3 regions of the Providencia sp. Marseille-Q8014 genome follow, and region 2 is predicted to be linked to each of the others. Evidence: predicted binding sites of a transcription regulator. Region 2 holds the regulator's gene; each other region holds the start of a gene.
What was found. The regulator Fur, encoded in region 2, represses iron uptake genes when iron is present. The targets are predictions, from matches to a motif close to ATAATAATGAGAACNACTATCAA.
Positions count from the first base shown of each region.

Region 1 (3,289 bases), 540 kb from region 2:
AATAAAAGGAAAAGAGTGCAATAAATCTTTTCCTTTGATAATTGATAAATGAGTCATTGATTATCTAGGTTTGCTTTCTTGTTGTTTTTTATAAATGTCCTGATTTTTTTGATCGTATTTAGCACGCTATCTTCATATGGGTCGCTCTTTACTTGAACCTCTTTTTTATCATCAGGGGAGGGGGTTGAGCATCCTGAAAGGACGACTATCAAAGCGGTTAATAATCCTATACGCATAAGAACTCCTTCTTAAAGTTAAGCAAATACAATAGATCACATGATAATTATTGAAAAGTGAGTGGCAGAATAAAGCACATATTGACACGCATTGCGCTATAGAAAAAGTGATGGTAATAACCATCACTTTCATGTTATTCGCTATTGTTACTTCTTAATCGTCAGGGTTATCCATGACGTGATGTCTTTCTTGATGATAACCTTCCTCATCATAGCCATAACGCCAATAAGGAATAGCATAAATGCTTTCACGACCAAAGCCTTTATCACGACGTACAAAACGGCGTAAATCGCGAATTATTTGATCTTCGCCAGCGATCCAAAATGAAGCATCTTCAGAGGGAATATCCCAAGATTTGAAGGTATTGATTAATTCTTCAGTTTTGTTGATGCCGCCACAAACCCATATCACCTCAATCCCTGCTGGTTTGATTAATTCACGCATATCGTCTGGGTGGTCTAAACGTAAAACCACTTTACCGGTTGCTTTTGCATGCATTTTTTCCAGTAAGGCTGCAATGGCGGGCAAGGAGCTAGAGTCTCCAGCCATAAAATAATGCTGGCTATGCGGTAATAATGGGTCTGGACCACCTGGGTTGGTTATTCCCATCCAGTTACCTTCTACAGCATCACGAGCGAACAAGTAAGCAGGACCTTCATTACCGTCATGCATGGCGAACTCAATATCTATTTCTTTCACTTCCGGACGGATCGCACGCACCGTGTAGGTACGAACAAACGGACGCGGCTTATCGGTAGGCCAACTACGGCCATGTTCACTGAGGATAGGTAATGCAGGCTGGCTTTTTAAATCGGGGGCAAGGAAAATTTTAATATGGCCACCTTCACATTGGGTTGGATAGTCACCAAGCCGTTCGCCAGTGAAAGTGATACTACGAATTGAAGGGCTAATATCGGTAACAGATTTGACCTGAATCAGCTGTGGTGGCGCCGGGCGGTAAATATTTTTTTCGACTGGTTTGTCATTTGCCACAGGCGGTCTCCTTTTATTAATGATAATGATAAAATTATTATTTGGGAATTGTTATCATTATCATATCATGCTTTTCTTGAATATAAATCACCGAAAACCAAACATTTTTAGAGTAAAAAAATGCCGTATTTGACACAATACGGCATTCCAAACAACGAAATTTATTTCACTTTCATTCCCGCGGCGGTCATTAACAGCCTAAATAGGGATGAGAAGGCAAATAACGCTAGGACACTCCCAAACCAAATTATTGCCATCCAACCTATTTTTTTCCACCATGGCGATGAAACAGTGTGATTAGTGGTAGCCTTGGTCTGGGGTAATTTTTCCTCTGAAGACATAGTAACTCCAATAGGTGTAAACCAAAATAATAGGGATAATAAACAGTGCGCCAACCAGCATGAAGCCTAAACTTTCCATTGGTCCTGCGGCATCACGGAAGCTAATCGCAGGTGGGATCAGGTTTGGCCAGATACTGATGCCTAAACCAGTAAAGCCAAGGAAAATCAATGTTAAGGCCGCTAAAAAAGGCACGCTGTCTGACCGTTTGCGTTTGGCACTGATTAACATGATATAGACACAACCAAGGACTAATAACGGTACTGGTAGGAAGAAGAATAGGTTTGGAAGGCTAAACCAGCGCTGATAAATAGCCTCATTAAGGACAGGCGTCCATGCACTAATGACCGCGATCACGGCAAGCATTAATAACGTTAATGGGCGTAATAAACGGTACATTGTTTGTCGTAAGTGTCCTTCGGTTTTCATAATCAGCCAGCCACAAGCGAGTAGGGCATAAGCAATAACTAAGCCGAAACCACAGAATAATGGGAATGGTGAGAACCAATCAAAATAGCCTCCCATGTAAACACGGTTTTCGACATGGAAACCTTGAATAAAGGCACCAACAACAACACCTTGTACAAAAGTGGCAAAGATAGAACCCCAGATAAAGGCATGATCCCAATGCTTGCGGTGTGATTCATCGGCTCGGAAACGAAACTCAAAAGCAACCCCTCGGAAAATCAAGGCCAATAGCATAAAGGTGAGAGGAATCGATAGCGCATCCAGTACAATGGCATAGGCGAGGGGGAAGGCACCAAATAAACCCGCACCACCTAATACTAGCCATGTTTCATTGCCATCCCACACAGGCGCGACACTGTTCATCATCAAGTCGCGATCTTGGCTATCTTTCAAGGCTGGGTATAAGATACCAATCCCTAAATCGAAACCATCCATAACAATGTACATCAAAATACTGAATACAATGATGACAAACCAAATAAGTGGTAAATCAATGCCCATGAGTTGTATCCTCCTGGATCCCTTTGCGAATTAATTTCATCATGTACATATAGCCAATACCAAAAACACTACCGTAAACAATAAAGAATGCTAATAGACTGATACTCATATGCATTTCGCCATGAGCACTGACGGCATCGGATGTCCTTTGTAATCCATAGACGACCCAAGGCTGACGTCCTATCTCTGTGGTAAACCAACCGGCTAAAATAGCGATCAAACCAGAGGGAGCCATGACAAACATAAAACGTAAGAAGGTTTTTGATTCATAAAGATTTTTACGGTAGCGCAACCATAATCCCCAAACGCCAGCGGCGATCATCAATAAACCCAGCCCAACCATGACACGAAATGACCAGAACACCATAAACACATTCGGTCTATCTTCGGGGGGATAATCTTTTAACGCGGGAACTTGCTTATCCAAGCTGTGTGTCAAAATGATGCTCGCAAGATAGGGAATTTCGAGCGCATATTCAGTTTTCTCTTTTTCCATATTAGGAATACCGAACAGGATCAATGGGGTAGCTTCACCGGGTTTATTCTCCCAATGTCCTTCCATCGCGGCGACTTTAACGGGTTGATGTTTCAATGTATTTAATCCATGAGCATCACCAATGAGCGCTTGAAGAGGTGCTAAAATTAAGATTAACCATAGTGACATGGAAAACATTTTCTTCATGGCGGAAGAGCGATTGCCTTTAAGCAGGTGCCATGCCGCTGACGCCCCTATGAAAAATGCCGCCGCGAG
Region 1 is NZ_CBCOPT010000001.1:2,457,863-2,461,151, reverse strand. It holds gene ACWPW6_RS10765 (hypothetical protein) at 54-236, opposite strand; gene ACWPW6_RS10760 (siderophore-interacting protein) at 391-1,230, opposite strand; gene ACWPW6_RS10755 (DUF2474 domain-containing protein) at 1,392-1,571, opposite strand; gene cydB (cytochrome d ubiquinol oxidase subunit II) at 1,528-2,538, opposite strand; gene ACWPW6_RS10745 (cytochrome ubiquinol oxidase subunit I) at 2,528-3,289, opposite strand, start outside.
Region 1: ACWPW6_RS10760 (siderophore-interacting protein) is a predicted target of Fur. The motif match lies at 1,272-1,294, and genes of this name have one in related genera.

Region 2 (3,289 bases):
ATCATGAAGAATATGCCACTTATTACTAAAGGAAGGACAGTCATCAGTATCGCACATCGCTTAAACACGATTCAGTATGCCGATAGGATTTGTGTTATTCGCAATGGCGAAATTGCCGAAATCGATACCCACCCAAATTTACTACAGAAAAATGGCGTTTATGCCCGTCTGTGGCGGCAGCAGACCCAGTAAATTGTGCTTAATTAGCACCAATAGAATCTAGATTGGTGCTTTTTCAAGCAAATCATTCTTTTTTTTACTATCAATAACTTTCGCTCCATATACGCTATGGTACAAGGGAGTCAGCTAGGGTATCATTGCGCGCTGGATTATTGGTACACGCCCTTTAGCATTAAAAAAATATGGCAAAAGAACAAACTGATCGCACTACCCTTGATTTGTTCGCTGAGGAACGCAGGCCTGGGCGACCTAAAACAAGTCCGCTATCGCGGGATGAACAATTAAGAATTAACAAACGAAACCAACTTAAGCGTGATAAGGTCAAAGGACTACGCCGCGTCGAATTAAAACTCAATGAAGATGCAGTGGCCATATTGAATCAATTGGCTGATGAAAAAAACATGAGCCGTAGTGAGCTAATAGAAGAAATGTTGATGTCACAACTAGCACTGGTCTACGAGCCTTCTGGTGAATGATTTCCTCTTCTAAATCACACAAATTCGACAGATTTATTCACGCTTTTTCGCCAAAATAGGGCCAAAATTCTCGTTATTTTAGTTCAAATTTAGCCCTATCTGGCTTGAACAAACCAGATTGGAAAAACAAGAGGTTATTCACTTTATGGCAGTCATAGGCATTTTCTTCGGTAGTGACACTGGTAATACAGAAAATATTGCCAAGATGATCCAAAAGAGATTAGGCAGTGAGAACGCGGAAGTTCATGATATTGCTAAATGCAGCAAAGAAGATATTGAAGCATTCGATATTCTACTTCTCGGTATCCCAACTTGGTATTACGGCGAAGCTCAATGTGATTGGGATGACTTTTTCCCAACCCTCGAAGAAATTGATTTTGATGGCAAACTTGTCGCGCTATTTGGCTGTGGTGACCAAGAAGACTACGCAGAATACTTCTGTGATGCAATGGGGACCATTCGCGATATTATTGAACCACGTGGCGCTGTCATTGTCGGTCATTGGCCTACAGATGGCTACCATTTTGAAGTGTCTAAAGGTATGGCAGATGATAATCACTTTATCGGCCTTGCTATTGATGAAGACCGCCAGCCTGAGCTGACTGAAGAACGCGTTGATGCATGGGTACAACAAATTTCAGAAGAGATGTCTCTAGCCGAAATTTTGGGCTAAGCTGACGATAGAAATAAAATGAAACTATTATAATAATGAGACAGAGCATGGTTTCTATTTTTTATTTCCATGCCTATAATTGTAAATCAGTTTCGATGACAACTGAGCTTATGTTAAAAATGTCTCATTATTGTTAAATTTATGATTTAAGATACAGGACAAACCCGCATGACAGACAACAACAAAGCATTGAAGAATGCTGGACTCAAAGTCACTCTTCCAAGATTAAAGATATTGGAAGTACTTCAGGAGCCTGAGTGCCATCACGTCAGTGCGGAAGATCTCTATAAAAAACTCATTGATATGGGCGAAGAGATCGGTCTGGCTACGGTATACCGCGTATTGAACCAATTTGATGATGCTGGCATTGTCACACGTCATAACTTTGAAGGCGGTAAATCCGTTTTTGAACTGACTCAACAGCACCACCACGATCATCTGATTTGTTTAGATTGTGGTAAAGTTATCGAATTCTCTGATAAATCCATTGAAGAACGTCAGACCAATATTGCTGCACGCCATGGTATTAAACTCTCTAACCACAGCTTGTACCTATATGGTCACTGTGCTGATGGCGATTGCCGCGAAAATGCGGATGCTCACGAAGCAAAAGAGTAATTTAATGGTTGAAAAACCATTAACATAATTCATAAAAAGGAACGTATTTAGCTCCTTATATATATACTGATAAACCTCATGAATCACATGGGGTTTTCTTTTATTTATCGCTAAATACTGACGCATGTCTTGCGTCAGCTTGCCTTATTTATCAAGAAAAACATCCTGAGTCATCATCTCTCCCATCCTTCTATTTTCCAATCATCGATCTCATGACAAAACAGACGTTAATCAAACAGTCGCATCATTATATTGTATCTATAAACTCAGCTAACTATAAATAGCTAACAGTTTACGATGAACCTGATGGTGCGATTGTCAGGGAAAGGTGTATTAGAAAAGATAAAGCACCTAAGTGCCAATGACGAGATTACTGAGTCTCCTCAAAATACATGTCGTCTGGATATAGAAAAAAGCGGTGTCTATTGAAGCTGAAAGCGTTAATTTCTTGGCAATCATCGTCTATTAAACATACACGAGTACTGTAATAGGCGGTTAAACCTAGCATTTAAAGAGGTGGTACGCTCTGGCACCACCCTCATAGCCTCTCGTTATTTTTGTACCACCGTTTCTACACGACTTGTTCTTGTTCCAGCTGGGTTTTTGGCTCGTACTTTTACATTACCCTTAACCTTTGGAGGCTTTTGTGCTGAATACGTTTGCCAATGGTCGCTATCTGCTAAAGCATATTCAATCACTAAACCTGGATAACTGATATTGGCGAGTAAAAGGCCATTTTCAATTTTCGCACCAGGCACAGGGATACGATAAGCCACCCCTGCTCTATCTAGGCGGGGTAACTCTTTCATACCAACGAGACTCGCAAAACGGCTCCAATCATCTGCCAGTTTTTGCTGTGAAACATAATTGGTTTTACCGCCGATATATTCACGACCTATTTGGTACTGATTTTCCCATTGCGCTTTATGCCATGCCCTTTCAGCTAAAGGCAGGATGCGAGGAAATAGCATGTATTCCGCCTTATCATCCGTCCTTACAGCTTCGCTCCATAGTTGTCCAGAAAGACCATAGACACCTGGCCATGGCTTATCACTTTTCGCACTAAATGAGTTACCATCCCTATCAACGGAAGTTTCCGCATTTTGTGGTAAATTATCAGGCGCAAAAGAAAAGATTTTTTGTTCGTCACTCGCTCGGGTCGCCCAGTAATAGCCACTTTCATTTGGATTGACTTCATAAGGCATATCTAAATACACATAGTCAGGGTTCGAAATGACCACTTGATAACCTTTATTAGCCCAATCATTCGCCGAATCGAATCCTCCCCAATACAGTGTATCCCAGAAGTTAACCCTGACATTATCCGTTGCAAAATCGTTTG
Region 2 is NZ_CBCOPT010000001.1:2,995,720-2,999,008, forward strand. It holds gene ACWPW6_RS13230 (type I secretion system permease/ATPase) at 1-192, shown strand, start outside; gene ybfE (LexA regulated protein) at 363-656, shown strand; gene fldA (flavodoxin FldA) at 802-1,329, shown strand; gene fur (ferric iron uptake transcriptional regulator) at 1,498-1,947, shown strand; gene ACWPW6_RS13250 (beta-N-acetylhexosaminidase) at 2,499-3,289, opposite strand, start outside.

Region 3 (3,289 bases), 430 kb from region 2:
GGTATTCCCCCCCGGCACAGCATCGGCAGATTTAATTTTACCTTCTGCTATTTGCTGTTGTTGCGCATACCCAACAAAGTCATCCACTTTGTTTTCAGTATATTGATAGCGCACACCGCCGCTTAAAGTGAATATTGGATTAATATCGTAGCTACTTTGCAAGAAAGCGGCCATATTGGTTGTGGTATAACTTGGATAACGCCCAACTTGATAGGCTTTTTTCAAATCCATGCCACCCGATTCTTTCGCTTTATCTAAATTAAAGAACATTTGGTTGGCACGAAATTGTTCGTGCTCAGCGTCAGCACCATACGTCAGCGTCAAATGCTCAACCGGCTCGCTATTAAACGTCAGCTTAGTACCATAGAAATTGGTTTTTTGATCAGAGGCGCTAATACTGGTGACATCCTTTGCCTTATTTAGCGTAGGGAATGGATAGAATTTTTGTGACTCATCACGATAATAAACTTGGGCAACAAAATCTTGCCCCCAAAGGTCACCATTCGAATATTGTAAATTCAGCATGTGACGCTCAGTCCCAGGTAAGCGATCTGAATTTAATTTATCACTATTATGAGCCTCGCCTTGGCCTTTCACCGCCGCAAAATCTTTGCCTAAATAAAGCCCATGTTTACCATCGGACTCACTTTTATAATATTGAACCGTGGCTTGTAGCTGCTGATTATCATCAATATTAATAACCCCAGCGCCCATGACATCCAAGCGGTCAGAAAATTGTAGACCTGTTTGTGTATTATCAATATTAATTGCCTTACCTTTGCCATCATACCAACCACCATAACGTTGATAGGCAACGGATAAACGACCATGGGCGTTTTCATTCCCCCCACTCATGGCCGCGGCAATATTTTCATCATGATCTTTGCCATTACTAAAGCCGGTTTTTCCGCCAATTTGTAAGTCGACTTGTTTTTCTTCTTGGCCTTTTTTGGTGACAATATTAATTAATCCACCACTACTACCGCCACCATATAAAGAAGTGGCGCCAGAAATCACTTCAATATGGTTAATATTAAACGGGTCGATAGAATCTAATTGGCGGCTATCAATACGTGAAGAATTTAAACGGACCCCATCCACCATCACAATCATTGAGCGGCCACGCATATTCATACCGTAATTAGTACGCCCTTGACCGCTAACACTCATGCCGGGGATCAATTGTGACAGAATATCTTTTAACTCTTTACCTCCTTCTGCTTGCTGTTCTATTTCCGCATTATCGATAACCCAAGTAGTTTGAGCCATCTCCGACACACTTCGATAAGAACGCGTTGCCGAGACAGTCATTTCATCTTGTTTGTTTTCTGCTGCGAATGTTGCTGGTGCAATAAAAGAAGCAAAACATGGAGAGAGTATCCAAAGATGCCTAATTTTCATGTGCCTAAGATCCTAATAGGTTGTCGTGTTTTTTTACAGACCGCTGCCGATAACATTACGGCTTTTTATCCGGCTAAATTAGCGGATAATTTTAACTGATAATAAACATACTATTAAGAACTATTATCATTCTTGCGTCTTTTTTTAGACATCGCCGACGGAAAGAGGAGGGAAAAGCAGAATATTTATAAATCAGAAAAAGAAATGTTGGAGAAGGTCAGACAAAAAGCAGGATTATCGAATCTTGAATTGCCATTAATGGACACTTATAAATAAAGTGGCTAGAAAGCGTTGCTCTAATTAAAACGATATATAAAACAAATAGTAGGGTGTTTGCCTTTAATTAAACTAAAAACAAACACCACATTAACAAGGCTTTGATTTTGTACTACCCATGATATTTCAAGTGACAACGTTGCTGATTAGGTTCGCTCGTACTCGCCACAACATTTATCTGTGCCTAACGACTTACTCACTTATCAACTAACCTAAATTGAAATTATCTAGGGCATAAATTTAACTTATTTTTTTGACGCTAAGTAATCTTGTAACGTACCTTCAGGGTGCTTCTTACAGAATTCAACAATCTGTGGCGCTTCAGCAACGCTTTGCTCTGTTAACGCAACATAATCACCACCTTTAAATTGTGTATCCATATTGGTGATCCACAATGCAACAGGTGCCCAGCTTTGTGGGTTCAGGTTAATATATTCCTGACAAGTCATTTTTTCAGGCGTGACAATATTCGAGTCCGCAGCCATCGCATTAAAAGAGAATGCTGCCATTGCAGCTAAAACGCTAGAGATAACAATCTTTTTCATTATAAACCTCTTATGTGTATAAATAATGCATAACAATGTGGCTGTTTATTTTTATCACAAACTTATTAAAGTTTATATAATCTTATTAGGATAATAAGATTATAATAAAACAAAAACGACCATCCAATTAAGGCATTTTAATAAAAAAAATAAGTCATTATTAATGACAACTAATTAACAACATAACAAAAAATTTTTTGCTGTTAAAAAGCTGAAATAAAAATACATACTAAAGAGAGTATAAATTATTATTGTTTAATATTTTTAAACTAATTAAAGGTTGGTCAATATCATAAAATCAATTTATAAGAGAGCCTCAGTCATTATATGTAACTAAGCGACTAAAATGCTCAGATAGCTTGCTTAAAGAGCGGATGGAAGATACCGCCACTTCTTTATTTGGGTCTTTGCATAAATCAATTAATCTAACAACAGCTTCTTGCTGCTCTATTGTCGCTTTATAATCACCCAATGCAGAGATCGCTGCAATTTTGACATCATCGTTACCACGAAAGGTTAACTCGATGAGTGTATTTATAATTTGTTTTTCCATGGTTCAACTCGTTATAACAAGAAGAAATTAAGTATAATTAGTTATTTTAAATCAAATAACCCATTACATCTCACTTTATTATGAAACCAATTGAGTAGCTAATAATGCTTTTACACATTTATAGATTATTTTTGGCATATTACCAAAAAAACGTTTTATTTAGATTTTTATGATTATCACTCCTCTAATAAATTATTAAATACCATTAATAATAATATAATTCTATAGTTGATGAGCCATCAACGTTTGATCAGTTGGATTATAATCGAAGGCACTTTTATCTGTAATATAAGCTTATACAACAACTGAGCTATCCATCAATTTGAATTTTCATAGGACAATATCAATTGTGTTAGAGTGATGAACAAGTATCGAGCAGGCAACGAAGTAATTTTTACATCAAGACATCTTGAGATTAGAACGGTAAACTGAAAATGTTTGTCTTGATGTTCCAAAAAGATTAGCGAGCATAGTTCACTGAGGAAGACACTCATAATAGTATCACGATGGGATA
Region 3 is NZ_CBCOPT010000001.1:3,422,965-3,426,253, forward strand. It holds gene ACWPW6_RS15155 (TonB-dependent siderophore receptor) at 1-1,401, opposite strand, end outside; gene ACWPW6_RS15160 (HdeA/HdeB family chaperone) at 1,923-2,222, opposite strand; gene ACWPW6_RS15165 (HEAT repeat domain-containing protein) at 2,539-2,775, opposite strand.
Region 3: ACWPW6_RS15155 (TonB-dependent siderophore receptor) is a predicted target of Fur. The motif match lies at 1,509-1,531, and genes of this name have one in related genera.